One region of the Pantoea sp. R13S299 genome, then DNA from elsewhere that is predicted to be linked to it. Evidence: predicted binding sites of a transcription regulator. Region 1 holds the regulator's gene; each other region holds the start of a gene.
What was found. The regulator CRP, encoded in region 1, controls carbon source genes, mostly activating them, when cyclic AMP is high. The targets are predictions, from matches to a motif close to ATGTGANNNNNNTCACAT.
Positions count from the first base shown of each region.

Region 1 (7,944 bases):
CCAGATCCATCGCACGCTGTTCCAGGATGTCTACAGCTGGGCTGGTGAACTGCGCACCATCGATATCTGGCGTGATGAGACGCCGTTCTGTCATTTCGAATATATCGAAAAGGAAGGCAATGCCCTGATGGCCGCGCTGGAAGAGGAGAAAGGCCTGGCTGAGTTGCCGCGTGACGAATTCATTCAGCGCCTCGCTCACTACTATTGTGAAATCAATATGCTGCATCCTTTCCGCCACGGAAACGGTCGGGCACAGCGGATTTTCTTTGAACAGCTGGCGCTCCATGCCGGATATCTGCTGAACTGGGAAGAGACGGATGCTGAAAGCTGGAAAGCTGCTAATCAGGCCGGTGTGGCCGGAGACCTGGCCCCACTGGAGCAGGTCTTTGCGAAAGTGGTGAGTGAGGCGGCCTGACCGCGTAGAATAGCGGCGCGGTTTATCATTCTGGATACGTCATGCTGCTGCTTATCGACAATTACGACTCCTTTACCTGGAATCTTTATCAATATTTCTGCGAGCTGGGCGCGCAGGTTCAGGTGGTGCGCAATGATGCCATCACCCTGGAGCAGATGGCGGCGCTGCCGCTGACCCATCTGGTGATCTCCCCTGGCCCCTGCACGCCGACGGAGTCCGGCATCTCGCTGGCGGCGATCCGGCATTTCGCCGGGCAGATGCCTGTGCTGGGCGTCTGCCTGGGCCATCAGGCGATTGCGCAGGCGTATGGCGCGCAGGTGGTGCGTGCGCGTCAGGTGATGCATGGCAAAACCTCCGCGATTCAGCACACCGGCCAGGGCGTGTTCCGCAATCTCAATAATCCCCTTACCGTGACCCGCTATCACTCGCTGATTGTGCAGCGCGATTCTCTGCCCGATGTATTCGAGGTGACTGCCTGGACGGTGCGTGACGGCGAGCCTGACGAAATTATGGGATTCCGCCACAAAACCCTGGCGCTGGAAGGCGTACAGTTCCATCCCGAAAGCATTCTCAGCGAGCAGGGACATCAGCTGCTGCGCAATTTCCTTGAGCAATAAGTTGCCTTTGAGTGATTTTTTATGCATATTTTGTGATTATTATTTCAGGTCAGCACAACAATCATCCAGATGGGGTTACTAATGGCAGCGGAAAAAATTGCGGTCACGCGGGAGACGTTCGATAACGTTATTTTGCCTGTTTATGCACCTGCGCAGTTCGTGCCGGTAAAAGGTAAAGGCAGTCGCGTATGGGATCAGCAGGGCAAAGAGTATATCGATTTCTCAGGTGGTATCGCCGTCACCGCACTTGGACACTGCCATCCTGCGCTGGTGGAAACGCTGAAAAGCCAGGGCGAGACGCTGTGGCACACCAGCAACGTCTTCACCAACGAACCGGCACTGCGCCTCGCCAGTAAATTAATCCAGGCGACCTTTGCTGACCGCGTATTTTTCGCCAACTCCGGTGCCGAAGCCAACGAAGCCGCCTTTAAGCTGGCGCGCTACTATGCCTGCAAACGTCACAGCCCGTTCAAAAGTAAGATCATCGCCTTCCATAATGCTTTTCATGGCCGGACGCTGTTCACCGTTACGGTCGGCGGACAGCCAAAATATTCTGACGGATTCGGCCCTAAACCGGCCGATATCGTTCACGTGCCGTTCAATGACCTGGACGCGGTGAAAGCCGTTATTGACGATCATACCTGCGCCATCGTGGTTGAACCGATTCAGGGTGAAGGCGGCGTGGTGCCCGCGACGCAGGAATTTATGCAGGGACTGCGTGCGCTTTGCGATCAGCATCAGGCGCTGCTGGTGCTGGATGAAGTACAGAGCGGCATGGGACGCAGCGGCAAGCTGTTCGCCTATGAGCATTATGGCATTCAGCCCGATATTCTGACCTCAGCCAAAGCGCTGGGCGGCGGCTTCCCGGTCAGCGCCATGCTGACCACTAACGAGATCGCCTCGACCATGGCGCCGGGCGTGCATGGCACCACCTATGGCGGCAATCCGCTGGCCTGCGCCATCGCCGAAACGGCGCTGGATATAATCAATACGCCAGACGTGCTGGCGGGCGTTGAGATGCGTCGTCAGCATTTTGTCACGGCGCTGAAAGCTATCGACGCGAAGTATGATCTGTTCAGCGACATTCGCGGCAAAGGGCTGCTGATTGGTGCTGCGCTGAAACCTCAGCATGCCGGCAGGTCGCGCGACATTCTGAATGCCGCCGCCGCTGAAGGTGTGATGGTGCTGGTGGCCGGAACCGACGTGATGCGTTTTGCCCCGTCACTGATTATCGAACCGGCCGACATTGAAGAGGGCATGAGCCGCTTCGCCACCGCCGTCGGCAAAGTGCTCAACAGCTAACTTAGTTTTTACGTAAGCGTCTGATCAGCCAGCGGCCATGTTGTGGTCGCTGGTTCCACGCCAGCGATGAAATGGTGTACATCACGCTCAGATGATCGAGAATGCGCCGCACATGCTGCTCCACCACCGTAATCGGTCCCTCACTGATATTCTCCAGATCATCCAGCAGATTGACCTGTGAGCTTTCACCATCATATTCCAGCCGCTGCTGACAGCGCTGCAGCGCGATTTCACAGGATTGCAGATAGCGTTCAGCCAGTGAGGCCGTCAGCATGGTGTGCTCGCGCGCCAGAATCGTTATCGCATTGATATGCTCAACAATAAACTGGCTGTGCGTGACCCAGAGCCGCATATCACTCAGGTAGCGGGAGTTGAATGCCGGTTCCTGCATCGCCTGATTCAGGGAGTTAAACAGCGCATTGTGCGCCTGATTAACCTTCACGCGCTGATAAGCCAGTTTCTCTGGCGACTGTTCATCGCCCAGCAACAGCCGCAGCGCATCCTGATAGGTTTCCAGCGCGTCATGGGCGTTTTGCCGCAGTAAGCCGCTCTGCCACTGCGGCCATAGCCACAGCATCCCGCCAAAGGCGATCAGACAGCCCATCAGCGTATCCATCAGTCGCGGCAGCAGGAACTGCGCGCCATTCAGCGACAGCAGTTGCAGCGAGTAAACCGCCGTGACCGTAAAGCCAATCATCGACCAGCCATAGAACTGGCGGGTAAAGCGATAGCTGATAAAGGTTATCGCCAGCATGATCATCAGCACCAGCGACTCCGGCACCGCCAGGCGCAGCGTCGCGGCCGCGATGACCAGACCGGCAAAGGTGCCCAGCGCCCTATGCTGGATGCGGACACGGGTAGCGCTGTAACCGTTCTGGCTGACGAACATGATGGTCATCAGGATCCAGTAGGGTTTGGGGATGTTGAAGAACAGCGCCAGCGCGCTTCCCAGCATCAGCATGACTGCAAAGCGGCCGGCAGTGCGCAGTGCCGACGAGCGGAATGAGAGATAACTGCGCAGCGCCGGTAACAGCGGCAGACGGCGCTGGCGGTCCGCCATCAGATCGCGTTGATACAACGGTTTCTGGGTGCGCAGGACCCGCGCAATGCGATTGAAGTGGTAAAGGCAGAAGTTACCTACCGGATTGTCGGGATGCTGATGGGCGATCTTTTCCAGCGCACCGAGCTGTTTATCCATTGCAAAGCGATCGGGTAGCTGGTGATAAAGGATGTTATCCGCCAGCACACGCAGCCGGGCCGAGATGGTTTTGGCATTCCAGCGAATGACCGCTTCGGCATGGCTCTGCTCGACCAGTTTTTGCACCTCTTCCGGCCGATGCAGGCTGACTGAGATATGCTCCTGCAGATCCAGTGCCACCTGAAAGGCGCGCGTCAGCCGTTTATGGCTGTGATCGCGGCTTGCCGACAGCATGTGCATCTGCTGATAACAGGTGTTGATCAAATCGACCACTTTCTGCTGACGTGCCAGCAGCGGCGGCAGCGCCTTTTCCGGATCGGTGAGCTGCGTGAGCAGGGTATATTTGGCGTCGCAGTAGTTAGCCAGCTCGCGGTAGATCAGGCTGAGGCTTTCGCGCATCGGCTGCTCTTTCCACAGCCAGAACCAGAACCAGTTGAAGACCCCATACCAGAGCGTGCCGCCGATATAGAGCAGCGGGGTGACGTAGATGGGCATGCGGCCAATCAGGCTGAGGGTGAAGATGGCGGCGATAAGGGTGCCGGGCAGCAGGCGGCCATGCAGCGGGCTGATTTCACCGGTGACGCCGAGCAGCAGGGGCATAGCGAAGAGGATCAGCGGCAGTGGAATCGCATGCAGGGTGAGCCACTGAATCAGAAAGCTGCCGAGGGCAAACAGGCTGCCGCCAACAATCAGACGTTTGAAGAAGCGTTTGTGCGGGGTATCCAGACCGGAAATGTTGCAGCAGGCGGGCACTAACGAGAACAGCAGACCTTTTTGCAGGTCGCCAGCCAGCCAGCCCAGCGCCACTGGCAGACAGAGGACCAGCGTTTGCCTCAAGGCATAGTTAACTTCAGGATGGTAAATGATTCGACGCCACATCGGCCCAACACAAACAATAACGGCGTGATGTTGCCATCACGCCGTGGGTGACAGGAATTAGCGGGTGCCGTAAACGACGATGGTTTTGCCGTGTGCGGAGATCAGGTTCTGATCTTCCAGCATCTTCAAAATACGGCCCACGGTTTCGCGTGAACAACCAACAATCTGGCCAATTTCCTGACGAGTGATTTTAATTTGCATGCCGTCGGGATGCGTCATGGCATCTGGCTGCTTCGCCAGGTTGAGCAGGGTCTGTGCAATGCGTCCGGTGACGTCGAGGAAAGCGAGGTTACCCACTTTTTCAGACGTGACCTGCAGGCGACTCGCCATCTGTGCTGAGAGTCGCATCAGGATGTCGGGGTTAACCTGGATCAGCTGACGGAATTTCTTGTAAGAAATTTCCGCCACTTCGCACGCGCTTTTCGCACGTACCCAGGCGCTGCGCTCCTGGCCTTCTTCGAAGAGGCCAAGCTCACCAATGAAATCGCCCTGATTCAGGTAGGAAAGAATCATCTCTTTGCCTTCTTCATCTTTAATCAGAACCGCGACGGAACCTTTAACGATGTAGTAAAGCGTTTCTGCTTTTTCACCTTGGTGAATAAGCGTACTTTTGGATGGATACTTGTGAATATGGCAATGGGACAGGAACCATTCGAGTGTAGGGTCTGTTTGCGGTTTGCCGAGAACCATTCGCTATTATCCTCTGTTGTAATCGTGCCCAAAATACAGGGGGCAGTTTTCCCTGTCAGGCGGTGAAAGCTTCAAGCGTTTCCCTTTCAGGAAATTATTCGGGCCGCATCAGGCGCAGTGCGCATCATTCTTCCCGGCTTCGCCATCGGGTGACGAAAAATATTTTCAGCACTGTTTGTAGCACAGCTTTTGCCGACTGTCTTCTGTTGTCTCGCTTCAGCTACAGGCGGATTTCTCTGGATTGCTGTTTACCAGGTGAAAGCGTAGTCTGGCGGCAAAACAGCGTATTCCGGAGCAAAAATCATGCAGGCAAGAGTGAAGTGGGTAGAAGGGCTGACATTCCTCGGAGAATCCTCATCCGGCCATCAGATACTGATGGATGGCAATTCAGGTGATAAAGCGCCCAGCCCAATGGAGATGGTGCTGATGGCGGCTGGCGGATGCAGCGCGATTGATGTGGTTTCAATTCTGCAAAAAGGCCGCAACGATGTGGCTGATTGTGAAGTAAAACTGACCTCAGAACGTCGTGAAGAGGCGCCGAGAATCTTTACGCACATCAACCTGCATTTTATCGTGAGTGGTAAAGCGCTCCAGGATAAAGCGGTCTCACGCGCGGTGGATCTTTCTGCAGAAAAATATTGCTCGGTGGCCATCATGCTGGGTAAAGGTGTGACGATGACGCATAGCTATGAAGTGGTTGAGCTGTAACAGTCGCAGTTTTTTTCAAAGTTGCTGGTAGTCCGGTGTGAGGCCGTGCCTGGATGGGGAATTCGCTTTGAGACTTTGCTGGCGCAGGGGAACCGGGTCAGATCGGAAAGTCGCTTGAGCCAATCCCTGGCCGCTCGGCCCGCGCGATTACGCACCTCATCCCTGAGGTGCGCCCGTTGCCGGGCCAACGCGTTGCGTTGTTCAAAAACGCTCCCGGCGTTTTTGTCCCTGGCGCGGGACGCTTTCCTCTTGTGACCCGGTTCCCTGCGTGTTAAGTTTTTTCGCTGCTGTTAGACTTATCCAGCATTGGCATTAGTCTGGAAAGGCCCTTTTGAACTCTTACTCTATCCGTTTACCTTCCATCAGCCGTTTCACCAGCGGGCCCATGATCAACTCCATCGCCAGACCCATTTTGCCGCCGGGCACGACCAGCGTATTGATGTGCGAGATAAATGATCCCTGCAGCATCGCCAGCAGGTAGGGGAAGTCGATATCTTCCAGCGCCTGAAAGTGAATCACCACAAAGCTCTCATCCAGTGACGGAATGGCGCGGGCCGCGAACGGGTTTGAGGTATCGACGGTCGGGACGCGCTGAAAGTTGAGGTGGGTGCGTGAGAACTGCGGCGTGATGAAGTTGATGTAATCCTCCATTGAGCGCACCACGGAATCCATCACCGCTTCACGTGAATGACCGCGCTCGCCAGTGTCGCGCACCAGCTTCTGAATCCACTCCAGGTTAACAATCGGCACCACGCCCACCAGCAGATCGACCTGTTCCGCCACGTTGTGTTGTGCTGTTACCACGCCACCGTGCAGTCCTTCATAGAAAAGAATGTCGGTGTTCTGCGGCAGCGGCTGCCATGGCGTAAAGGTGCCGGGCACCTGATTCCACGGTACTGCTTCATCGTAGGTGTGCAGATATTTACGCGATTGCCCCTGTCCGCTTTGACCATACTCTTTAAAGCTCTGTTCCAGCAGGCCAAAGTCATTAGCTTCCGGACCGAAGTAGCTGACATGACGCCCTAAATCGCGCGCTTTACGAATCGCCATATCCATTTCAGGGCGGGTAAAGCGGTGAAAGCTGTCACCTTCCAGCTCGGCCGCATGAAGATCGAGCTGCTGAAAGATTTTGCGAAACGCGAGGCTGGTAGTGGTGGTCCCTGCGCCGCTGGAACCGGTCACCGCGATAATGGGATGACGTGCAGACATAGAAAAGCTCCCTGTGAGGTCGGGCGATGAGCATTGTTATCATGAAATGATGCCGGGTGCATCAGCCGCGAAATTCTTTGCGTGGCATGATATTGACCGATTCATGCAGTTCCGACCACACCAGCACCACTTCACCGGTTTCCAGCTGGCGTCGCACATCAGCCACCTTGTCCAGCAGGCTGCGTTCCTGCTCGCCATAGTCCGTACCTTCGCGCAGCACAAAGGTTTCAATCAGATTTTCAAGGGTCTCTGGTGAGACCTGTTGCCAGGGAATAATCACGAGATCAGTTATCCAGAATAGGGGCGATCCACTGCGGGATGCGCTGTTCCAGCCACATTTCAGGCTGGCGTAACGTCCCGCCGACAAAACCTACGTGGCCGCCATGGGGTGTCAGTTGATAAGTAATAGTGGCAGATAATTGGCTGCTGTGCGGGATGACCTCATCACTCATGAAGGGATCGTCTTTGGCGTGGATGATCAGCAGCGGTTTCTCTACGTGCTTCAGCCAGGGCATGGCGCTGGCACGATGGTAGTAATCTGCTGCATCAACAAAACCGTGGGCGCGGGCAGTAATCGCATCATCAAAATCGCGCAGTCGCCGCAGCGCTTTCAGCTGCGCCAGATTGACAGGCAGCGTGTCCGGCCAGGCGTGCAGTTTGCGGCGGGCATTTTTCTTGAGCTGCGCCAGCAAATAGTATTGATAGAAGCGTGAGAAGCCGCGTTCCAGTTTCACGCTGCACGGTTCCAGCAGCAGCGGGGCGGAGACAATCACGGCCGCATCCACCTCAGCGGCTGAACCCTGCTGGCCCAGCAGGCAGCCCAGCATGTTGCCGCCCAGCGAGAAACCGACGGCAGCGGTGGGCACATTGCCCCAGCGCGTGCGCAGCCAGTGCAGGAAGAAGCGGGCATCTTCGGTTTCGCCGGA
Region 1 covers NZ_JBLYEF010000005.1:211,398-219,341, forward strand. Annotated here, with positions in the region: gene ACN1CO_RS20085 (putative adenosine monophosphate-protein transferase Fic) at 1-415, shown strand, start outside; gene ACN1CO_RS20090 (aminodeoxychorismate/anthranilate synthase component II) at 457-1,032, shown strand; gene argD (bifunctional acetylornithine/succinyldiaminopimelate transaminase) at 1,114-2,334, shown strand; gene ACN1CO_RS20100 (YccS/YhfK family putative transporter) at 2,336-4,411, opposite strand; gene crp (cAMP-activated global transcriptional regulator CRP) at 4,469-5,101, opposite strand; gene ACN1CO_RS20110 (OsmC family protein) at 5,405-5,809, shown strand; gene ACN1CO_RS20115 (phosphoribulokinase) at 6,149-7,018, opposite strand; gene ACN1CO_RS20120 (YheU family protein) at 7,080-7,298, opposite strand; gene ACN1CO_RS20125 (hydrolase) at 7,303-7,944, opposite strand, start outside.

Region 2 (7,944 bases), on a different contig from region 1:
ACTATTTCCCAGCTCTACGATCCGGAAAAAGGGATGTTCCTGCCGGACCGTTTTGTGAAAGGCACCTGCCCGAAATGTAAATCAGCCGATCAGTATGGCGACAACTGCGAAGTGTGTGGCGCGACCTACAGCCCGACCGAGCTGATTGAGCCAAAATCTGTGGTTTCTGGCGCGACGCCCGTACTGCGCGACTCCGAGCACTTCTTCTTTGATCTGCCCTCCTTCAGCGCCATGCTGCAGGCCTGGACCCGCTCCGGTGCGTTGCAGGATCAGGTCGCGAACAAAATGCAGGAGTGGTTTGAGTCGGGCCTGCAGCAGTGGGATATCTCCCGCGATGCGCCTTACTTCGGCTTTGAAATCCCGGACGCACCAGGCAAATATTTCTACGTCTGGCTGGATGCGCCTATCGGCTACATGGGCTCGTTCAAAAACCTGTGCGACAAGCGCGGCGACATCGACTTCGACGAATTCTGGCGCAAAGACTCAACCACCGAGCTGTATCACTTCATCGGTAAAGATATCGTCTATTTCCACAGCCTGTTCTGGCCAGCCATGCTGGAAGGCAGCAACTTCCGCAAGCCAAACAACCTGTTTGTACACGGCTATGTCACCGTTAACGGTGCCAAGATGTCGAAGTCGCGCGGCACGTTTATTAAAGCCAGCACCTGGCTGCAGCATCTGGATGCCGATAGCCTGCGTTACTACTACGCGGCAAAACTCTCTTCACGTATCGATGATATCGACCTGAATCTGGAAGATTTCGTCCAGCGCGTGAATGCCGACATCGTCAACAAAGTGGTTAACCTGGCGTCACGTAACGCGGGCTTCATCACCAAACGCTTTGACGGCAAACTGGCGGCAGAGCTGGCCGATCCGGCGCTCTATCAGACCTTCGTGGATGCGTCAGAGAAGATTGGTGACGCATGGGCCGCGCGCGAATACAGCCGTGCTATCCGCGAGATCATGGCATTGGCCGACCTGGCGAACCGTTATGTCGATGAGCAGGCTCCCTGGGTGGTCGCGAAGCAGGAAGGCCGTGATGCGGATCTGCAGGCGATCTGCTCAATGGGCATTAACCTGTTCCGCATTCTCATGACCTGGCTGAAGCCGGTGCTGCCGTCACTGAGCGCCCGTGCAGAAGGCTTCCTGAACTGTGAACTGAGCTGGGATGCCATTGCGCAGCCGCTGCTGGATCATCAGGTTGCGCCGTTCAAAGCGCTCTACAGCCGCATTGAAATGGCGAGGGTTGAGGGACTGATTGAAGCCTCGAAAGAGGATGCTGCCGCAGCGAGTGCACCGGCTGCAACCGGCCCGCTGGCCGATGCGCCGGTCGGTGAGACCATCACCATCGATGATTTCGCCAAAGTCGATATGCGCGTCGCGCTGATTGAGCAGGCGGAGCTGGTTGAAGGTTCAGACAAGCTGCTGCGTCTGCAGCTCGACCTGGGCGGTGAAAAGCGTCAGATCTTCTCGGGCATTCGCGCCGCCTATCCTGATCCCTCTGTGCTGGTCGGTAAAATGACCATTATCGTGGCCAACCTCGCGCCGCGTAAAATGCGCTTCGGTATTTCCGAAGGCATGGTGCTGTCAGCGGGTCCGGGCGGAAAAGATTTGTTCGTGCTGTCCGTCGACAGCGGTGCTGTGCCGGGTATGCCGGTTAAATAATAGCTGGCGGCTTAAACCGCTTAGCGCAGTGCTGCTGTAACCCTTCGCGCCTTCTCTCTGGCGCGAAGGGTTATCTTTCCTCCTCTGTCTTCGCACTTCCCCATCCCGCTTCGTTTCCCGCAATTGTTGGCCTGGTCCTGCCACATCGCCGCATAAATGTGATCGCTAGCACGCTAAGCGGTTAATGCGTATGATGAAGCTCAGTGAAAACAGGAGCCTGCCATGCTCACCGTGCTGTCTGTCTGCGGACGTTATCTTCGCGCCTTTATCATCATTTATCTCTGCTTATACGCCGGCATCGGCATCGCTTCGCTGCTGCCTATTAAACTGCCCGGCAGCATCCTTGGGATGTTAATTCTGTTCGCGCTGCTGGCCTCGCAGATCCTGCCGGTCAGTTGGGTGAAACCGGGCTGCCATCTGCTGATTCGCTACATGGCGCTGCTGTTTGTGCCGATTAGCGTCGGGGTGATGAGCTACACCGATATTCTTTCCGCGCAGTTTGGCCCCATCGTTGTCTCCTGCGTCGTCAGCACCCTGCTGGTCCTCTCCATTGTTGGCGTAAGCGCCCACCAGCTTCACAGCCGCCGTCCGGCCGGAGAGTCTGCCGATGAGTGAAATGTGGTGGTCACTGCCACTGACGCTGGCGGCCTTTTTTCTGGCGCGCAAGCTGGCAATACGACTAAAAATTTCGCTGCTTAATCCGCTGCTGGTCGCGATGGCGATTATTATCCCGATACTGCTACTGTTACAGCTGCCCTACTCGCGCTATTTCGCGGGTAGTGAGATTCTCAATCAGCTATTGCAACCGGCCGTGGTTGCGCTGGCCCTGCCGCTGTATGAGCAGATGCATCAGATCCGCGCCCGCTGGAAGTCGATTATTGGCGTCTGTTTTATCGGCAGCCTGACCGCCATGACGTCAGGCACCGCCATTGCCCTGTGGATGGGTGCCACGCCTGAAATTGCCGCCACTATCGTGCCTAAATCCGTCACCACGCCGATTGCAATGGCCGTCTCCGGTTCGCTGCACGGCATTCCTGCTATCAGCGCCATCTGTGTGCTGATTGCCGGGGTACTGGGTGCGGTGTTCGGACACACGGTACTGAATCTGCTGGGCGTGAAATCTAAAGCAGCGCGCGGACTAGCGATTGGTAATGCGTCACATGCCCTCGGCACGGCGCGCGCTGCCGAACTCGATTACCAGGAAGGCGCATTCAGCTCACTGGCGCTGGTGATCTGCGGCATCATCACCTCACTGCTGGCGCCGTTTATTTTTCCGCTGCTGATGCACTGGTTTGGCTGAAAGTTTGCGAGAGATCTCGCAAAGTTGAAACATGCAACACAGGTTACATTGTCAGAGCGATGTGGATCACATATAAACCGGTGACTGGCACATCGCCCTGCTGAATTTAATGAGGCTCACATGCAATCCCGTTTCCTCTCTGCTTTTGAGGCATTGCCGTCAACGCTGCAAACTGCACTTGCTCCCCTGCTCAACGATCCTGACTTCCATGCGGTGCTGAGCGCCGACCAGGTCGCCTCACTGCAACAACAGACTCAGATGGATGCCGATGCGCTGGCGCTGGCGCTGCTGCCCCTGGCGGCGTCCTGTGCCGTTGCTACCGTATCGCATTTTAACGTCGGGGCGATTGCCCGTGGCGTCAGCGGCAACTGGTACTTCGGGGCCAATATGGAATTTGTCGGCACGCCGATGCAGCAGACGGTGCACGCCGAGCAGAGCGCCATTACCCATGCGTGGCTGCGTGGCGAATGCCAGCTTGAGACCATTACCGTTAACTACACGCCATGCGGTCACTGCCGTCAGTTTATGAACGAGCTGAACAGCGGCACCAGCATTCGCATCAGCCTGCCGCAGCGTGCAATCAGCACCCTGGCCGATTATCTGCCGGACGCCTTTGGACCACGCGATCTCGACATCACGACCTTCCTGATGGACAAAGTCGATCACGGTTACATGGCTGAGGGCGATGAACTGGTACAAGCCGCAGTTGCCGCTGCCAATGCCAGCCACGCGCCTTACAGCCAGTCCCACGCGGGTGTTGCGCTGCTGACCGAAGATGGCGCGATTGTCGCCGGTCGCTATGCGGAAAACGCCGCGTTTAACCCGAGCTTCCCGCCACTGCAGGCGGCGCTGGTCCTGCTGAACATGCAGGGCGGCGATGTCCGTCAGATAAAAAAAGCGGTATTAGCGGAAGTGGAAAATGCCACGTTAAGCCAGTTCGCCGCCACGCAGGCGACGCTTGCAACATTTGGCTGCGGTGAGCTGCTGCAGGTAACGCTGTACAAAGCATAACCCGCTGTCAGAGAGGCCACAGTTTTGTGAGCTTTTATGAACAAACGCTGTACTTCTGTGGGAAATTTCATAGGATCTGGCGCCAGAATTCACGTCATCACAAATTACTCTGAATAATTCAGGTTGCAGGATGGCAGCACGGTCGTGAATGTTTCCGCAGCGGTTACCCTGCCGCTGCCGGGCCTGCAGTCTGAGCTATAACGGGTAAGAAAACTGGCGCTACCTTTCCGGCGTGACGCCAGACAACACTGCAACCGGAGCATCACTGCATGGAACTCGACTACGAAAGTAAACGCCCGCTGTATATCCCTTATGCTGGCCCGATTTTGCTGGAATTTCCCCTGCTGAACAAAGGCAGCGCCTTTAGCATCGAAGAACGTAACGAATTCAACCTCAACGGTCTGCTGCCAGAAGCGGTGGAATCGATTGAAGAGCAGGCGCAGCGTGCCTGGCGTCAGTTCCAGGACTTCAAAAACAATAACGATAAGCATGTCTACCTGCGCAACATCCAGGACACCAACGAAACGCTGTTCTACCGCCTGCTGGATAACCATCTTGAAGAGATGATGCCAATCATCTACACCCCGACCGTCGGCGCAGCCTGCGAACACTTCTCTGAAATCTACCGTCGTGCACGTGGCGTGTTCATCTCCTACCCTAACCGCGCCCACATCGAAGATATGCTGCAGAATGCCACCAAGCAGAATGTGAAGGTGATTGTGGTGACCGATGGCGAGCGCATCCTGGGCCTTGGCGATCAGGGCATCGGCGGCATGGGTATCCCGATTGGTAAGCTTTCACTTTATACCGCCTGTGGCGGCATCAGCCCGGCGTATACCCTGCCGGTGGTACTGGATGTCGGCACCAACAACCAGCAGTTGCTGAACGATCCGCTCTATATGGGCTGGCGTCATCCGCGCATTACCGGCGAAGAGTATGATGAGTTCGTGAACGAATTTATTCAGGCTGTTAAGCGCCGCTGGCCGAAAGTGCTGCTGCAGTTTGAAGATTTCGCCCAGAAGAACGCCATGCCGCTGCTGAACCGCTATCGCGATGAAGTCTGCTGCTTTAACGATGATATTCAGGGCACCGCCGCCGTAACCGTAGGCACGCTGATTGCCGCCAGCCGCGCAGCCGGAAGCCGCCTGTGCGAGCAGAAAGTGGTGTTCCTGGGTGCCGGTTCTGCGGGTTGTGGTATCGCTGAACAGATTATCGCGCAGATGAAATCAGAAGGTCTGAGTGATGATGAAGCCCGTGGCCGGGTGATGATGGTGGATCGCTTTGGTCTGTTGACGGACAAGCTGCCTAACCTGCTCGATTTCCAGAGCAAGCTGGTGCAGAAGAGCGAAAACCTGCAGCAGTGGGATATCACCAATGATTCCATTTCGCTGCTGGACGTCGTGCGCAATGCGAAGCCCGATATTCTGATTGGTGTTTCCGGCCAGCCGGGTCTGTTCACCGAAGAGATCATCCGCGAAATGCACAAGCACTGTAAGCGCCCTATCGTGATGCCACTGTCGAACCCGACATCACGCGTGGAAGCGACGCCTGCCGATATCATCGCCTGGACTGACGGTGCCGCGCTGGTCGCAACCGGTAGCCCGTTCTCGCCGGTAAGCTGGAATGGTAAGACCTACCCGATCGCGCAGTGCAACAACTCCTACATCTTCCCGGGCATTGGCCTGGGTGTGATTGCGTCGGGTGCCAGTCGCGTCACCGATACCATGCTGATGACCGCCAGCCGCGCGCTCGCTGACTGCTCACCGCTGGTGAATGAAGGTGAAGGCCCGGTGCTGCCTGAGATCAAAGACATTCAGGGTGTGTCGAAGATTATCGCGATGGAAGTGGGTAAAGCTGCTCAGCTGGCGGGTGTCGCGGTGGTGACCTCAGAAGATGTGTTGTCACAGGCAATCGCCAACAACTTCTGGCTGCCGCAGTATCGTCATTATCGTCGCACCTCGATTTAATTGTCAGACTGCCGGATCGCATCTGATCCGGTAGTGTTCAAAAAGAGCACAGCCAGCCGGCAGTAACTTGCTTCGCTGCGACAGCTCAAGTAGCCTTGTCCCATCTCAATATTCTGACATCGAGTCTCCAGGCGCATGCTGAAACGCGTTCTCATTGGTCTGCTTTTCATCATCTTACTGATGATGGCAACGGCGCTCGGCCTTGATCGCTGGATCAGCTGGAAAACTGCGCCTTTTATTTACGAAAATGTCGCTTCTTTGCCGCATCGTCAGGTGGGCGTGGTACTGGGTACGGCTAAATATTATCGTACCGGCGTCATCAATCAGTATTATCTCTATCGTATGCAGGGCGCGCTGAATGCTTACAACAGCGGCAAGGTCAATTACCTGCTGCTGAGTGGTGATAACGCGCTGCAAAGCTATAACGAGCCCATGACGATGCGCCGCGATCTGATTAAAGCCGGCGTCGATCCGGCCGATATCGTGCTCGATTATGCGGGGTTCCGCACGCTGGATTCGATAGTCCGCACCCGTAAAGTGTTTGATACCAACGATTTCATTATTATTACGCAGCGTTTTCATTGTGAGCGCGCGCTGTTTATCGCCTTACAGCTGGGTATTCAGGCGCAGTGTTATGCGGTGCCCTCACCCAAGAACATGCTGAGCGTACGTTTCCGTGAGGTTGGTGCCCGGCTGGGCGCGCTGGCGGACCTTTTCCTGCTCAAGCGCGAACCCCGTTTCTTAGGGCCTCTGGTGCCGATTCCTGCTGTACGCGATGTTCCTGAAGATGCGCAGAGTTACCCTGCGGTGACGCCGGAGCAGCTGCTGGAGCTGGAACAGAAGCTGCGGAAATAGCTGGCGCTCAACGGCTTAATGAAACTGTGCTGAAAGCTGTTATGTGCGCTGAGCTGCAGTCTGGCAGTAAGGTACAAGACTCAGGGAGCATACGCCTTTCGCAAAGACGCAAAAGACGCCATCCCTGGCAGGCTCAGCGCGGCCCATCCCTGGCCCGCTATGCTTTGCTGCAGGCGTATGCTCCCATCGTTTTAAGTGGGTGAGTCGTCTGTTTGAATTCCCTGAGGCTTAGGCGAATCTAACAGCAATAGATAAGCCTGAAGCGCAGGGAACACGGTCAGAAGAGGAAAACGTCCCGCGCCAGGGACGGCGCGGGCCGAGCATGTCATGGATGACGGCTTTTGCGTCTTTCCGATCTGACCCTGTTCCCTTCGCATACTCCTTGTCACAGCAACGGCCCCGGCACTACCCATAAAAAAAGCGACCCTAAGGTCGCTTTTTTAGCGTTGAATAAGACTTACTTCTTACGAGAATATTTCAGTGAATCCAGCGCAACGGCGAAGATGATGATGCCGCCTTTGATGATGTACTGCCAGTAAGGGTTGACGCCGATATAGGTCAGACCGTAGTTGATAACGGTGAAGATCAGCACACCGGTTACGACGCCTGCCACGCTACCCACACCACCGGCGAAGGAGACGCCGCCGACCACACAGGCCGCAATCGCATCCAGCTCATACATAAAGCCGAGGTTGTTGGTGGCAGAGCCGATACGACCCGCTTCCAGCATCCCGCCGAAGGCGTAGAACACACCTGACAGGGCATAAATCATGATCAGGTTCAGGTTAACGTTAACGCCTGAGACTTTCGCCGCTTCCGGGTTACCGCCGATAGCAAAAATGTTTTTGCCGAAGCGGGTTTTGTTCCACAGCACCCAGACGAAAATAATGGCAATCACAGCGTAGAAAGTGATGAACGAGAGTTTGAAATCGCCAAAGCGTAAGAAGCCCTGGGTAAATTTCGAGAACCCTGCATCAAAACCGGCAATCGGTGAGGCACCCACAAAGTCGTAATAGAGTGAGTTAATACCGTAAACGATAATCATGGTGCCCAGCGTGGTGATAAATGGCGTTACCTTCAGGTAAGCAATAATCACACCATTGACCAGACCAATCACACCGCCAATGATGCACACGGTCAGAATAA
Region 2 covers NZ_JBLYEF010000001.1:1,832,030-1,839,973, forward strand. Annotated here, with positions in the region: gene metG (methionine--tRNA ligase) at 1-1,665, shown strand, start outside; gene ACN1CO_RS08845 (CidA/LrgA family protein) at 1,888-2,280, shown strand; gene ACN1CO_RS08850 (CidB/LrgB family autolysis modulator) at 2,273-2,965, shown strand; gene cdd (cytidine deaminase) at 3,086-3,976, shown strand; gene ACN1CO_RS08860 (NAD-dependent malic enzyme) at 4,246-5,943, shown strand; gene sanA (outer membrane permeability protein SanA) at 6,079-6,798, shown strand; gene mglC (galactose/methyl galactoside ABC transporter permease MglC) at 7,256-7,944, opposite strand, start outside.
Region 2: the regulator CRP is predicted to act here: its motif matches at 3,020-3,037, upstream of cdd (cytidine deaminase).

Region 3 (7,944 bases), on a different contig from region 1:
AAAGGCGTGGTTATTTTTCGCGCGATGTTTAAATTGGCTTAATAGAATTGAAGGGAATTAGTTCCGACGATTAGCTGGGCTTACGTAAAAAATGGAGGGCCCAATCCCGCGTAAACGAGATTGGGAGGGGATGAATAGCCGTAGAATGCGAGACTTTTGCTGTTGTGAATCAATTTTACCGCAAAAAAAGAAGCTTAGCCGTGAAGCCATTCATTAGTTATAAATGGAGCGGAAAAGGGTGCCGCAATTGTCCTGTTAAATGATCTTCATCTCTTCTGGTAAGAACAAATCTCAGCGTTAAGTCTAAAAAGCGCGGTAGCATTGGGTTTAGCGGTTCTCTGTGCCTGACGGATAATGGTATACGCTGCGGCTGATATCTAATAAGCGGCAGCTGCGACGGGTACCGATGTCGAAGGTAGTCTGCAGGAAATCTACAGCCTGACGTTTTTCATTCGTCGTAAAGAAGTGCTTCAGAACGCTCTGTAGCATCTCTTTATCCGAGTTGAGTGTCTGCAATTCACGCGTGATGTTTTGCAGTTTTTCTTCCAGCTCCTTGATTTTTCTGCCTTCTTCCGAAGACAACCCAGAAAACTTCTTCTTCCAGCTATAGAACGTAGCTTCAGAGATACCTAACTCTTCACAGATCTCTCTGACTTTCACGCCCGATTCAGAAGCTTTAATGGCATTTGTGATTTGATCTTCGCTGTATCGTGACTTTCTCATAAATGCTCTTACCTTTCTTATCGATTAATGGATGAGAATGACTTTAATAATTTCTGGCACTGTAAGGTTTTATTAAGGCAGTATTAAAGTGCGCGAATTGAATTGCGAAGCCTAAATTAAGATATTTAGAAGAAATATCATCATGGGATAAATCTTATTTTATTCTTATCAGGGGGGCGCGCCTTCCTGGAGGGGGATTTTTGTTATAAATTCATCGCATCCAAAATACGAAAAAATACTCCGTACACTGGATATTTAGCCTGACCGACGTGATTAATATGACGGTAGGGCTCTTTAAGGTTGTTTTATTTTCAGCCTGAAATCGTTTCCATTTGAAGTGATTCGCGCCATTTATAATAAGAATTATCCTGAATTCACTCTCCGGATTATGATTTGCATCTCAATTTTCGGACCAGCCTGGTCTGAAGTCTTACGTTTTCGCCAGGCCCACTGAGCGCTTATTAATTCGTTACAGGGATGTTGTACCGAAGCGGTTGTAGTTGAGTAATACTAAGGAAGAGTCGATGAAATTGAGCGTAATGTCTAATGCCGCCTGGATGATGTCTGAGAAGATCATCTCCGTTTTTGGCGTCATTTTTGTGACGTCTTACGTGGCGAAGTCCTTTGGCCCAACGGTGTTTGGCCAGATGGCGTTTTCTACTTCACTATTTGCGATGGTGCAAACCGTTGCAATCTTTGGCACCGAAACCATTCTGTTTAAGCGCGTCAGCAAAAATGCGTCAAAAGGCCTGCGCCTGATGACCATCGCCCGCACGATGCGCATGGTGTTATTGCTGGTCACTTCGGTGCCAGTCTTAATCTGGGTCTGGTACAACATGCAGGAAAACTTCCTGGCGTTTGCACTGGCCTCATTTATCGCCTCGGTTTTTGTCACCCAGGACACCTTCAGCGTTTATAACAACGCGCGTCTTGCCTCGCGTCTTAACACCATCGCAAACGCCGTGGGCATGCTGCTGAGTTTTGGCATCAGCTTCACCGTCGCCTGGCTGCGTCTTAATCCGCTGTGGCTGACGCTGTCGATTGTTGCCGTGACCCTGGTGCCTTACCTGATCAAGCGTCACAACTTCTATCAGGACCATCAGGATCAGATGCCGCCGCGCGAAAAGCGCACCGCCTATCTGCGCTATCTGATGTATGCCGGACTGCCGCTGGCGATCTCCAGCATCTTTATCTCGGTGCAGGTCAAAGCGGCGCAGATGTTCCTGGCAGGTACGGCCCCCGCCCGCGACCTCGGCCTGTTTGCGGCGGCAAATACCATTTCCGCCTCCTGGATTTTTATCCCGGTGGCGCTCATTACCTCCTGCTTCACTGAGATCTTCAGGGAGCGCGGTGAGGTCGCCATTAAGCTGGCGGCGCGGCTCAATGGTTATGTAATGGGTGTTTCATTGTTGATGCTGCTTGTCATTTCGCTTTACGGCGAGCGGATCATCATTGCGTTGTACGGACCGGAATACACACAGTCAGGAAGTCTCATTACGTTGCTGTCGATAGCGACCAGCTTTTCGGCAATGGGGACCGTAGCGTATCGCTACATGGTCAAAGAGGGAGGATTTAACTACTTGCTGAGGAAAATCATCTGCCTGATGGTCATCAGTTTGCCGCTCTCCTGGTGGTTGATCCAGGGTCACGGCATCATGGGGGCCGCGTGGAGCGTTTTCCTTTCAGAACTTTTGTCCCTGACCGTAATGAATTACTTCTTTAAAAACGGCGTCATTCAAAAGATTCAGGTTTCCTCACTCAACTACAAAACATACAAATGAGGTCAGATATGCTCAAGTTGAAAGAAGAACTCAGAAGAAGTGTGCAGTACTTTATTAAGAAGATGCCCTGGGCTTATCAGGACCGCATTTACTACTTCCACAAGTTCAGAAAGCTGCCCAATCTGCGTCAGCCAAAAGTGTTCAACGAGAAGGTGTTGTACCGTAAGTTTATCTTCGGCGATTACCAGAATTACGGTCGTCTGTCAGATAAGTACTCGGTGCGCGAATTCATTGCTGAAAAAATCGGTAATGAATACCTGATTCCGCTGGTACACGAAACGACTGACCCGACAACGCTGAACAGCCTACCCTGCTGGAAGGGAACGGTGATTAAGCCGAACCACGCCTCCAACATGGTCGAGATTCTGCTGGAAGAGCCGGACGCACTGCGCAAGCAGCAGATCATTCACGACTGCTATCGCTGGCTGAAGACCGATTTCGCCAACGAAGCGCGTGAGATTCACTATCGCTACATCAAGCCACGTATCCTGGTTGAGAAGTACATTGGTGATGGCAAAAGCGCGCCGATTGATTACAAGTTCCATATGTTCAACAAGCGTGATGGCAAGTTCGAATATGTGCTGCAGGTAATCTACAACCGCTGCCAGCCGCTGCTGTCGATGAACTTCTACGTGAATAACCTCAATGAGGCCTATCACAAGATTCGCGACACCGGTCTGGATGTCTCACCGATTATGCCGTCACTGGAACATGCGCTCGAACTGAGCAAGAAGCTGGCCAGCGATTTCGACTACGTGCGTGTGGACTGGTATATCCATGACGAACGCATCTACTTTGGCGAACTGACCTTCACCCCAGGTGCAGGACTGGTCACCGGCTTAGATCGTGGTTTAAATCAGATGATGGGAGATATGTGGATTCAGGATCGCCGCGGAACGCAGAGCCCGGGCGTTACAGTGCAGGATGTTAATATCCCTGCCATGTTGAAGAAAATTTAAGCACACACAGCAATATAAAAAACCCCGCTTAAGCGGGGTTTTTTATGCGCAAAATTCAGGGAATCAATCAGGGCATCGGCCAGTCAGCAGGCGCCTGGCTCATCACATCGATAAAAGCATGCTTTGAGATTTCAACGAAGTTATGCACGTTTTCCATGCTCAGGGTAATGCCCATCAGACCGGTAACAAACCAGCAGGTCATGCCTAAACCAATTCCGCCACACATGAATGCCATCACATGACGGCTATCCTGACGAAGTTTGGTTTTCAGGGTGCTGGCAAAAAACATCATGATTGCGCTCAGCAATTCCCAACGCATAACAAGAAAACTGGTGGTTAACGTAGCCATCGGCCGGACCTCAATATCAACAGGTAATCCTGACAATCTGCAGACATCACCGGCGGCGAAAAAGTGTGTCAGGGGAGACTTCTGCGCCGTCAAACCAGGTTCAAAGTGTGACTTGGGTCACATTATATCACCCGATTTTAAATTTTGAACAAAATTTACACGGGTATGGCAGTGGCACTAAGGAAGAGTCAGAAGCAGTAGAAGAACGGCGGGGAAATCAGTCAGATGCGCCCGGGGCGGGCGCAATCAGGAATTAACGAACCGGGCAGCACTCGCCGGTGGTGCGCTGGGTAAAGCTGTTGATCGGATCGTTACAGCCAAAACTCAGCAGGCGAGGGCGCTGAATCGCCTGGCGACGCATGGTATGGCGGTACGCGGTAGGCGTCTGGGCAAACTGACGGCGAAACACCCGTGAGAAGGTCTGCTGCGAGTCATAGCCATACTGCATCGCAATATCAAATACCGGGCGCTGCGTCTCCGACAGGGCTTCTGCTGCCAGCGTCAGGCGGCGCTCACGAATATAGCCACCCAGCGTCTGTTTCGTTACGGAACGGAACATACGCTGCAGATGCCATTTCGAATAGCCTGATTTCGCTGCAACTTCATCGATAGACAGGCTCTTATCCAGGTTCTGGTCAATCCAGTGCGTCAGGGAATGAATGATCTCTTCTTGCATCATGGCCTCATCCTTCTGGTGCTTAATAAGCGGTAATGGGAGTTTAGGGGTTTCGATGGAGAGCGAGTATAATTCCTCAAGTTAACTTGAGGTAAAGAGCCTGATGAAAAAAGAACGCAACTATCCCAAACCGGTTTTAACACCGGGTGAAGTGGCGCGCCGCAGCGGTGTGGCGGTCTCGGCGCTGCACTTCTATGAGACCAAAGGGTTGATCTCCAGCACCCGTAACAGCGGTAATCAGCGTCGATACAGCCGCGATGTGCTGCGACGCGTCGCGATTATCAAGATTGCGCAGCGCATCGGCATTCCGCTGGCGACGGTCAGCGATAGCCTGGACCATATTCCGGCGAACAAGCGCATGTCGACGCCGGAGTGGGATGCGCTGACCCAGCACTGGCGTGAAGAGCTGGATAAGCGCATTGAAACCCTGACCCGCCTGCGCAATGACCTGGATGGCTGCATCGGTTGCGGCTGCCTGTCGATGCGTGACTGCCCGCTGCGCAATCCCGGCGACCGGCTGGGTCAGCAGGGTTCGGGTGCGGTGCTACTCGACCCGGAACAGGATGATAAACATCCGGATGTGGAGTGACGTCTATACTTGGTGAAGGTCAAAACACAGGGAATCATGATGATCACCGTTCACCATCTTGAGAAATCGCGCTCGCATCGGGTGCTGTGGCTGCTGGAAGAGCTGGAAGTGCCGTACCAGATGAAACGCTATCAACGCGAACCGACCATGCTGGCCCCGGAGGCGCTGAAAAAAGTGCATCCGCTGGGGAAATCACCGGTCATTACCGACGGCAACCAGGTGGTGGCAGAATCAGGGGCCATTCTCGAATACCTCGAAGAGAAATATGATCACGAGTTCCGGCTCAAAGTCAGTGATGAGGCCTCAAGGCTGCAGTGCCGTTACTGGCTGCACTATGCTGAAGGCTCGCTAATGCCACTGCTGGTGATGAAGCTGATCTTCGGTCAGATGGGCAAAGCACCGGTGCCGTGGCTGCTGCGTCCGGTCGGGGCGGCATTCGGTAAAGGGGTGCAGAAGGCGTTCCTGGATAAACAGCTGAAGCCGCACAGGCAGATGATCGAACAGCATCTGGCGGCCAATCCCTGGTTTGCCGGTCAGCGTTTCTCGATTGCGGATGTCCAGATGAGCTTTCCGCTGCTGGCGCTGGCGCGACGTGCCGGACTGGATCAGATGCCCGCCACCGAGAAATGGCTGGAGACTGTGCAGCAGCGCGCTGCGTGGCAACGCGCGATTGCACAGGGCGGCGAGCTTTCGCTGCCAGGTTAATCCTCTCTCTCCATCGGCGTGGCCTGTCTCTTCACGGCTGCGCCGGTACCCATCCCACTAAAACTGCTTTAACTTCAATGTCTCCGCGTTTCAGGTTGAGGAAGGCCTTGCGCCTGTCAGCCGCTTACGCCTGATCTTTATGCTGAAGAATCTCCCTCTGACAGTTGAAAATGTGCCGCTAAACGCCGGATAATCCCCTGCCTTTTTATCTGGCCGATTTTGACGGCCAACTATCTGCGGCAAGGTAAACGTTTGCCTGGCGGATTTATCCCGACAGTGACGCCGTCTACCCGCTTATTCCAGGGACAGCGATGGTCGCAGAGCGATCCACACAACAAAAATTTTTGAGGCTCAACTATGTCAACTGAATCACGCCCGGCCAGTGGAAAACTGGACGCCTGGTTCTCGATCTCGGCGCGCGGCAGCAGCGTGCGCCAGGAAATTCTGGCCGGACTCACGACCTTCCTGGCGATGGTCTACTCCGTCATTGTGGTGCCGGGAATGCTGGGCAAAGCTGGTTTTTCCCCCTCCGCCGTGTTTGTCGCCACCTGTCTGGTCGCCAGCTTTGGTTCCATCCTTATGGGGCTGTGGGCCAATCTGCCGATGGCGATTGGCTGCGCCATCTCCCTGACCGCCTTTACCGCTTTCAGCCTGGTGCTGGGGCAGCACATTAGCGTGCCGGTCGCGCTGGGCGCAGTGTTCCTGATGGGTCTGCTTTTTACCCTGATCTCGGTGACCGGCATTCGTGCCTGGATCCTGCGTAACCTGCCGATGGGCGTGGCGCACGGCACCGGTGTCGGAATTGGCCTGTTTTTGCTGCTGATTGCCGCTGATGGCGTGGGTCTGGTGGTGAAAAACCCGGCACCGGGCCTGCCGGTGGCACTGGGTCACTTCACCACGTTCCCGGTGATGATGACGCTGCTGGGGCTGGCCGCGATTATTGGCCTGGAGAAGCGCCGGGTGCCGGGCGGCATCCTGCTGACGATTATCGCTATTTCGCTGCTGGGCCTGATCTTTGACCCGGCGGTGAGCTATCAGGGATTGTTTGCACTGCCAAGTCTGCGTGACGCCAGCGGTCAGTCGCTGCTGTTCAGCCTCGATATTATGGGTGCCATGAAACCTGCGGTGCTGCCCAGCGTACTGGCGCTGGTGATGACGGCGGTCTTTGATGCCACCGGCACCATTCGCGCAGTGGCGGGTCAGGCAAACCTGCTGGATAAACAGGGCCAGATTATCAATGGTGGCCGTGCGCTGACCAGCGACTCGGTCAGCAGCCTGTTCGCGGGTCTGGTGGGTGCGTCACCGGCTGCGGTCTATATCGAATCGGCGGCAGGAACGGCGGCGGGCGGTAAAACCGGTCTTACCGCGATTGTGGTCGGCCTGCTGTTCCTCGCCATCCTGTTTATGTCGCCGCTGGCTTATCTGGTGCCCGCTTACGCGACTGCGCCTGCCTTAATGTATGTCGGTCTGCTGATGCTCAGTAACGTGGCGAAAGTCGACTTCGGTGATTTCGTCGATGCGATGTCGGGCCTGTTAACGGCAGTGATCATCGTGCTCACCTGCAACATCGTGACCGGTATCATGATCGGTTTCGCCAGCCTTGTGGTGGGCCGTCTGTTCGCCGGTGAATGGCGTAAGCTCAACGTCGGCACCGTGATTATTGCCGTCGCGCTGGTGGCGTTTTACGCCGGTGGCTGGGCGATCTGACTGTATATCCGGGCGTGCGGCTGCGCGTCCGGAATTTTTCACTTTTTTCCCGCCCGGCGCACGCGTAGCTGACAATCTTCATCGCCGTTTGTTTTACACTTTAGCGCTTAACCAATGATTGAAAGAAACGACGCCTAAGGAAAGCATGGAAATCTTTTTTACTATTCTCATCATGACGCTGGTCGTGTCGCTCTCTGGCGTTGCGGCCCGCATTCTCCCTTTTCAGATCCCGTTGCCGCTGGTTCAGATCGCCGTAGGTGCGATGCTGGCCTGGCCAACGTTTGGTCTGCATGTCGACTTTGACCCGGAGCTGTTTCTGGTGCTGTTCATTCCGCCACTGCTGTTCGCAGATGGCTGGAAAACACCGATCAGTGAGTTCCTGCATCATGGTCGCGAGATTATTGGCTTAGCCCTGGCGCTGGTCCTGATTACCGTGATTGGTATCGGCTATCTGA
Region 3 covers NZ_JBLYEF010000002.1:54,354-62,297, forward strand. Annotated here, with positions in the region: gene ACN1CO_RS11240 (transposase) at 328-723, opposite strand; gene ACN1CO_RS11245 (oligosaccharide flippase family protein) at 1,248-2,504, shown strand; gene ACN1CO_RS11250 (ATP-grasp fold amidoligase family protein) at 2,513-3,463, shown strand; gene ACN1CO_RS11255 (YjcB family protein) at 3,531-3,812, opposite strand; gene soxS (superoxide response transcriptional regulator SoxS) at 4,066-4,491, opposite strand; gene soxR (redox-sensitive transcriptional activator SoxR) at 4,592-5,077, shown strand; gene ACN1CO_RS11270 (glutathione S-transferase family protein) at 5,117-5,782, shown strand; gene ACN1CO_RS11275 (NCS2 family permease) at 6,140-7,489, shown strand; gene ACN1CO_RS11280 (Na+/H+ antiporter) at 7,635-7,944, shown strand, end outside.
Region 3: the regulator CRP is predicted to act here: its motif matches at 3,918-3,935, upstream of ACN1CO_RS11255 (YjcB family protein).

Region 4 (7,944 bases), on a different contig from region 1:
CGTGCTGGCGGTTGGGCGCGATATCACCGCAATCCGCAAGACCGAAGAGGAGTTGCGGCAGCTAACCCATAATCTGGAGCGGGCGCGGGAAGCAGAAAAAAAACAGCTGGCGCGTGATATTCATGACGAACTGGGCCAGCATTTAACCGCGCTGCGCACAGGGTTGTCGCTGCTGGCGATGCGTAAAGATCAGTCTGTCGATGCCCAGCAGGCAAAAATCCAGCAACTGATGGTGCATCTGGACAGCACGATTCAGGTGGTGCGCGATGTCTCGACGCGCCTGCGGCCTAATGTTCTCAATCTTGGGTTGATTCCGGCGCTGGAATGGTTGCGCGATCAGTTTATAAAAGACAATGGTATCCGCTGCATTTTGCTGGCACCTGATGAACACACCGTGGTGCTGGATGAGGCGACGCTGACGGCGGCCTTTCGCGTGGTACAGGAGTGCCTCACCAATGTCGTCCGCCATGCCAGAGCCAGCAATGTGTATATCTTCGTCAAACTCAAGCCGGATGCGCTGCTCATTGAAGTGGTCGATAACGGCAAAGGGTTTCATCTGAATCGTGTGAAGAAAGGGACGTGTGGGCTGCACGGCATCAGGGAGCGAGGACGCATGCTAAATGGAGAAGCGACCATCGATAGCACACCCGGTAAAGGGACCCGGGTTAAACTGAATTTCCCCCTCTCTGTAAGCGCTAAATCAGAAGCATCCAGTCCGAAACCGGGAGTATTAACCGATGAGTAAATGCATACGTCTGATGATTGCCGACGATCATGCCATTATGCGCGAGGGCCTGAAGCAAATTTTTGCTCTTGATGAAAATATTGACGTGGTATGCGAAGCATCGGATAGCGGCCAGGTGCTGGAGCGTCTGCGTCAGCACGAAGTCGATCTGCTGCTGCTGGATATTTCGATGCCTGGCATGAGCGGTGAAGATCTGATTACCCGCCTGATGCCTCTCTATCCCGGGCTGCGCATTCTGGTCTTGAGTATGTACAACGAACCGCAGATTACCCGGCGGGTATTAAATAATGGCGCGCTGGGCTATATCACCAAAGACAAATCGCCGGATGTTTTACTCAAAGCGATTCGTACCGTGGCGCAGGGATCACGTTATATCGATCACGATCTGGCACAGGAGATTATCTTCTCCGACTACCAGAGCAATAATCGTGCGCCTCATGAGAGCCTGACGATGCGCGAACGGCAAATCATGATCATGCTGGCCCACGGGGAGTCGATTAATGCGATAGCCGATGCGCTCTCCATCAGCAATAAAACCGTCAGCACCTATAAATCACGCATGATGAAGCGAATGAAATTCACCAATAATGCTCATATCGTCAAATATTCCCTGCAGCATAACCTGGTGCAATAACGTCTCAAGGCTCAGTCTGATAAGTCCCGGGCTGGGTCGATCTGAGCGTGTTTGAAAGCACGGCTAATGGAGGATGTATACGCCTGAGTTTTACGCCGACCACATAATGAAAAATCCACGCAGTTGCGTGGATTTTAAAGATTTTCGCATCGTCATGAGGTTTAGTGAAACCCCATGAGACAACAACCCAATCAGACGTTAAACAGGAAGTTCATCACATCGCCATCTTTCACGATGTACTCTTTACCTTCTGAACGCATCTTGCCGGCTTCTTTAGCGCCTTGTTCGCCCTTGTAGGCGATGAAGTCTTCAAACGCGATGGTCTGTGCGCGGATAAAGCCTTTCTCGAAGTCGGTATGGATTTTACCGGCTGCCTGTGGGGCAGTCGCGCCAACCGGGATAGTCCATGCACGGACTTCTTTCACGCCAGCGGTGAAATAGGTCTGCAGGTTCAGCAGGGAGTAACCGGCGCGGATAACGCGGTTCAGGCCCGGCTCTTCCAGTCCCAGTTCGGCCATGAATTCGTCACGGTCTTCATCTTCCAGTTCGGCAATGTCCGACTCAACAGCGGCGCACACAGGCACCACGACTGAACCTTCTGCTTCGGCGATGGCACGGACTTTATCCAGGTACGGGTTGTTCTCGAAACCATCTTCACTGACGTTAGCAATGTACATGGTTGGCTTCAGCGTCAGGAAGCTCAGATAGCGGATGGCCGCCTTCTCGTCCGCATCCAGATCCAGTGAACGCAGCATGCCTGCTTCAGAAAGGTGCGGCAGACACTTCTCCAGCGCAGCCAGTTCGGCTTTGGCATCTTTGTCGCCGCCTTTGGCTTTCTTCTGCACGCGCTGAATCGCACGCTCACAGGTCTCAAGATCGGACAGCGCCAGTTCGGTGTTGATAACGTCAATATCTTCAGCCGGATCAACTTTGCCCGCGACGTGGATAATGTTGTCGTTTTCAAAGCAGCGCACGACGTGGCCGATGGCTTCAGTTTCACGGATGTTGGTCAGGAACTGGTTGCCCAGGCCTTCACCTTTTGACGCGCCTTTAACCAGACCCGCAATATCGACGAATTCCATGGTAGTCGGCACCACGCGCTGCGGCTTAACAATCTCAGAAAGCTGGTCGAGACGCAGGTCAGGCATTGGCACCACGCCTGTGTTTGGCTCAATGGTGCAGAAAGGGAAGTTAGCCGCTTCGATGCCCGCTTTAGTCAGCGCGTTAAACAGAGTGGATTTACCGACGTTCGGCAGGCCCACGATACCGCATTTGAATCCCATGGTTTGATACCCTTTATAACTGGATGGACAGCGCGCCAGAAGGCGGACTGTCGGAGACGAATTGAAAAATTTCGCGCATTATACACGGAATCGCGACGATTCGGGCGTTTAAGCAGGCCTGAAGGCGTGCAGCCGGTTCATCGCCTTGATGCGATCCTCTTTCAGCCACAGTTCGGTGCAGCGCGCCGCTTCATCAATGGCATCATCAATCAGCTTCTGCTCACTGGCGGGCGGCTTGCCCAGCACAAATCCGGTCACCTTGTTGCGATCACCGGGATGCCCGATACCGATACGCAGACGATGGAAATTGTTGTTATTACCCAGTTTGCTGATGATGTCTTTCAGACCGTTATGGCCGCCATGCCCGCCGCCTTGCTTAAACTTTGCCACACCAGGCGGCAAATCGAGTTCATCGTGCGCCACCAGAATCTCTTCCGGCGCGATGCGATAAAAGGTCGCCATCGCCGCTACCGCTTTACCGCTCAGGTTCATAAAGGTGGTCGGCACCAGCAGGCGCACATCCTCTCCGGCTATCGCCAGACGGGCGGTGTAGCCATAGAATTTGCTTTCCTCTTTCAGTGACTGATTGTGGCGCTCAGCCAGTAAATCCAGATACCAGGCACCCGCATTATGGCGCGTAGCGGCATATTCAGCGCCCGGATTGGCAAGGCCCACAATCAGTTTAATGCTGCTCACAATGATTATCCTGCAGTTATCGCGAAAGGGCGTTAGTTTACTTCGCTACGGGCAGGATGACAAAGCACAAGCATTGAAATGATTCAGGACAGTGATTAATCATTTTCTATCTAAATCAACAGGCTGCAATCAGGTCCAGTGATTACTTTATGGCTGATGTGTGATCCATCCCGCAACGTTGCTTCTATCCATTGCCTAAACTTATGGCACTTAACATTGTGTGCGGTTTATTACTCATAAGGATGGAGGTGCAGCATGAAACATCAACATTGCCGCGTAGCGGGTAACAGTTTGATGGTACTGGGATTAGTCACAATGGTACTGGGCGTCGGTTTTTCAATTATTAATCAGCTTCCCTCACTCGACCTGCCGCAGCTTCTGGCGCAGGGTGCCATGTTAGGCATCTTTATCGGTGCTCTGCTGTGGCTGGTGGGGGCGGGTCTGAGTGGTCGTGAAAAGGTAGAAGACCGTTATTACTGGCATCGTCGCTATGACAATCGCTGCCGCAGGTATCACAATTCACACCATTAACTGATGGCTGCAGTAGCCGGATGCTGCGCAGTGCGGTTCCGGCCACTGGCTTTAGCGTGATAGAGCGCTGCATCCGCCAGCGCCAGTAAATCTTCAAACCCCTGCTGGGGGTTCGTTACCGTGGCAAAGCCAATGCTGACCGAATAGGGTATCGCATTGGGTTGCGACGCACAGACCGCCAGACGGATCGCTTCACACCATGCTTCTGCTTCATTTGCCTCTGCGGGGATTATCGCCGCAAACTCTTCTCCGCCCAGTCGCGCAAAGCGCCCCTCAGTCGGCAGTAACGCTCTGACAACATCGCAAAAGTGGATCAGGACCAGGTCGCCCTGATGATGACCATACTGATCGTTTATACTTTTGAAATGATCGAGGTCGAACAGTATCGCGCTGAAGGGCCGCTTCTGACGTCGGCAGCGCGTCACAATCTTTTCTGCTTCATTAAACAGGGCGCGACGATTCCAGACGCTGGTCAGGGGATCGTGCAAAGAGGTATGTTTTAAGGCTATCTGCATCCGTTCATTCACCATGGCCAGAATGGTAAACGTCAGGCCGATGACAAACAGAATGGATTCCAGGATAACGTAAACCGAGAAGTTCGACCCGCCAATCGCGCCAGGACGGGCGCTGGGAATTGCGTTGTCCAGAAATAGCCGCGCCAGGTGAAACAGCAGATGGATCCACAGCAGCAACTGCGCCGGCCAGAAGGTTGCCTTGAGCGTATCACGCGCCTGCCAGAGCAACTGAATCAGTGCCGCGGTGTAAACGCCGCAGGCGATGCACAATACCAGTACCCGCTTGGGCAAGCTGTAATAGAAGGCCGGAAAACAGCAGAGCAGTGCCCAGAGCAGGGCGCCCAGCAGCCAGTGGGTGCCGATGGGTTTGCCGCAGAAGCGCCGGAAAGCATTTAACAATCCCCCATAAGCCAGCATCATGACCACGTTACCCACCGCAACCGGCAGGAAATGCAGGCCACTGCTGCGCAGGCTACTTAAAAAGACGGCAATCAGCGTAAAAACCAGCGACAGGCAGGTGAAGCCAAGGACGCGATCATACTGCGATCCGATCCAGGCAAAAACCATGATGATGCTCAGAAACCCCAGCACATAGAGCTCGCAGACAAATAACGTATAGATATCCAGGCTCATGGCGGTCAGGTTCTCGGGGAAAGTGCGCAGCAAATTACCACTTTACGGCACAGGGCAGAAGCGGTGAACGCAGGGTTTAAGTAAAAGAGTGAGTGGCGTTGAAAATAGGGGGTTTTGAGGCGATTTTTCGCGGGAAAATCAGAAAAAGAAGTGCGTTAATCGGGCGAACGGCAGGCATAAAAAAACCGGGCACAGGGCCCGGTTCCGCGAAGATTAATGCTCGAACATCGCCGAGATAGATTCTTCGTTACTGATGCGGCGAATGGCTTCGGCCAGCATGCCAGATAAGGTCAGCGTGCGCACATTCGGCAGTGACTTAATCTCATCAGAGAGTGGGATGGTATCGCAGACGATCACCTGGTCGAGTACAGATTTACGCAGGTTTTCAACCGCATTGCCGGAGAAGATCGGGTGAGTCGCGTAAGCAAACACGCGCTTGGCACCACGCTCTTTCAGCGCTTCAGCCGCTTTGCACAGCGTGCCGCCGGTGTCGATCATATCGTCGACCAGCACGCAGTCGCGGCCAGCAACGTCACCAATGATGTGCATCACCTGAGAAACGTTCGCGCGAGGGCGGCGTTTATCGATGATAGCCATATCGGTGTCGTTCAGCAGTTTAGCGATAGCACGGGCACGTACTACGCCACCAATATCGGGAGAAACAACAATCGGGTTTTCCAGACCGATCTGCATCATATCTTCCAGCAGGATCGGACTGCCAAATACGTTATCAACCGGGACGTCGAAGAAGCCCTGGATCTGCTCGGCGTGCAGGTCAACCGTAAGAACACGGTCAACACCGACGCTGGAAAGGAAGTCTGCCACTACTTTAGCGGTGATAGGAACACGCGCGGAACGCACACGGCGATCCTGACGGGCATATCCAAAGTAGGGAATGACTGCGGTAATACGACCAGCAGAAGCACGACGCAGCGCGTCGACCATCACAACCAGTTCCATCAGATTATCGTTGGTGGGAGCACAGGTGGACTGGATGATGAAAATATCACCACCGCGTACATTTTCATTGATCTGTACGCTCACTTCACCATCACTGAAACGTCCTACTGCGGCGTCTCCCAGGCTGGTGTAAAGGCGGTTGGCAATACGTTGTGCTAGTTCCGGGGTGGCGTTACCAGCAAATAGCTTCATATCAGGCACGAGAAGAACCTCAGGCTTTGCGTCCAGAGAATGAACGGCATGACTGTAACCGGCGCGTACGGTCATGTGCGTTCACACGGGTGTGTTGATGCGAAACGTGCAGTGTCTGGAACGGGGTGACACTGTCACGCATTCGCTAATCGCCTCGCAGGGTACGCTGTAGCGGCGAAACATTTACGCCCCGGGCTACAAATCCGCGCACCCCATTCGGGGCAAGCTCCAGCACCTGACGGGCAGCAGACTCGGTGTCGAATTCAGCAAACACACAAGCGCCCGTGCCAGTCAGGCGTGACGGCGCGTATTCTAGCAGCCAGGAAACAAGCTCATCAACCTCGCGAAAACGTTTTCTTACCACTGCTTCACAATCATTGGTGAAGGGTGCAGCTAAAAGCGTCGATAAACTGCGCGATGGGGTGTCACGCGTCAGTTCGGGGTCGTTGAATACCACTGGGGTGCTGATGTTCACGCCGGGATGGGCAACAAGATACCACTTTTCTTCCGGCTCTGCGGGCTGAAGTTGTTCACCCACACCCTGCGCAAAGGCCGCAAAGCCCTTCACGAAGACCGGCACATCCGCGCCCAGCCTCACGCCAAGCGCCGCCAGCTCATCTGGTGTGAAACCGGTTTGCCACAGTTGATTCAGCGCCACCAGCACGGTGGCTGCATCTGACGAACCGCCGCCGAGACCGCCACCCATGGGCAGACGTTTCTCAATGGCAATCTGCGCGCCTGCGCGTGGAGGCAGGCAATGTTTGTCCAGTGCCGCCTGCCTCAGCATGGTCGCGGCGCGCATAATCAGATTGTCCGCATCCGCGACGCCCGCCACCGGTGTTAACAGCTGAATCGAATCGCTGTCATCAACGGTAATCTGCAACTGATCACCGTAATCCAGAAACTGAAACAGCGTCTGCAGGGTGTGGTAGCCGTCGGGACGACGGCCGGTGATGTAGAGAAAAAGATTCAGTTTTGCCGGGGCAGGCCAGTGGGTGATCATTGAACGGTCCAGCCGTCCATACGCAGTTTAATCCGCTGATCACCCTCTTTCAGCTCCAGGCTGGATGGCAGCGGCGGGGTAACTTTACTGTCGTAGCCCGCGATAGACACCTGCCAGTTTTGGCCGTCGCGGCTGTAGTTCAGACTGCTCAGCTGATAGCTATCGTTGAGCTGATAATCGGTGGCATCGCCAGGCAGACCCATCATCCACTGACGCAGATTGGCCAGCGGAATGTTCATGCCGGTCAGCTGCGAAATCATCTTCTGCGCATCGTTGCTGACGTAGCGCTTGCCCTTGTTGTCGACGATCTGCACCACTGAACCCTGCGCATCAAGCTGCAGTTCGGTGCTGCCCAGCGGGTTAGTCAGCAACAGGCGATAGCGGTCGGGCGCGGTCTGCTGCCAGTTGAAGCGGGCATAGACTTTCTGCTTGTCAGAAAGGTAGGCAAAGGCGCCGCGGGTCTGGTAGTGCGTGACCTTTGAGACCGCCTGCTGATGCTGTTGCCACTGTGGCGCGGTAACGCTGGGGCCCGGGCCTTGCGGTTTGTTGACGCTACAGGCCGCCAGCAGGACGCTGGCAAGGGGCAAAAGGCGCAACAGATTGCGTGGTGAATTAAGCATCAAGTGGTCATCTCCTCGGACACATTTATTATTCGTAACGGATAACGCTAACCGTCCCGGTTTTAACCGTCAATGCTGTTATGCAGCAAATTGAGCACGATCGGGTTAATCTTATTACAGTCATAGCCTTTG
Region 4 covers NZ_JBLYEF010000001.1:871,783-879,726, forward strand. Annotated here, with positions in the region: gene ACN1CO_RS04305 (PAS domain-containing sensor histidine kinase) at 1-745, shown strand, start outside; gene ACN1CO_RS04310 (response regulator) at 738-1,379, shown strand; gene ychF (redox-regulated ATPase YchF) at 1,571-2,662, opposite strand; gene pth (aminoacyl-tRNA hydrolase) at 2,771-3,358, opposite strand; gene ychH (stress-induced protein YchH) at 3,614-3,889, shown strand; gene ACN1CO_RS04330 (GGDEF domain-containing protein) at 3,886-5,037, opposite strand; gene prs (ribose-phosphate diphosphokinase) at 5,251-6,198, opposite strand; gene ispE (4-(cytidine 5'-diphospho)-2-C-methyl-D-erythritol kinase) at 6,335-7,192, opposite strand; gene lolB (lipoprotein insertase outer membrane protein LolB) at 7,189-7,812, opposite strand.
Region 4: the regulator CRP is predicted to act here: its motif matches at 3,517-3,534, upstream of pth (aminoacyl-tRNA hydrolase).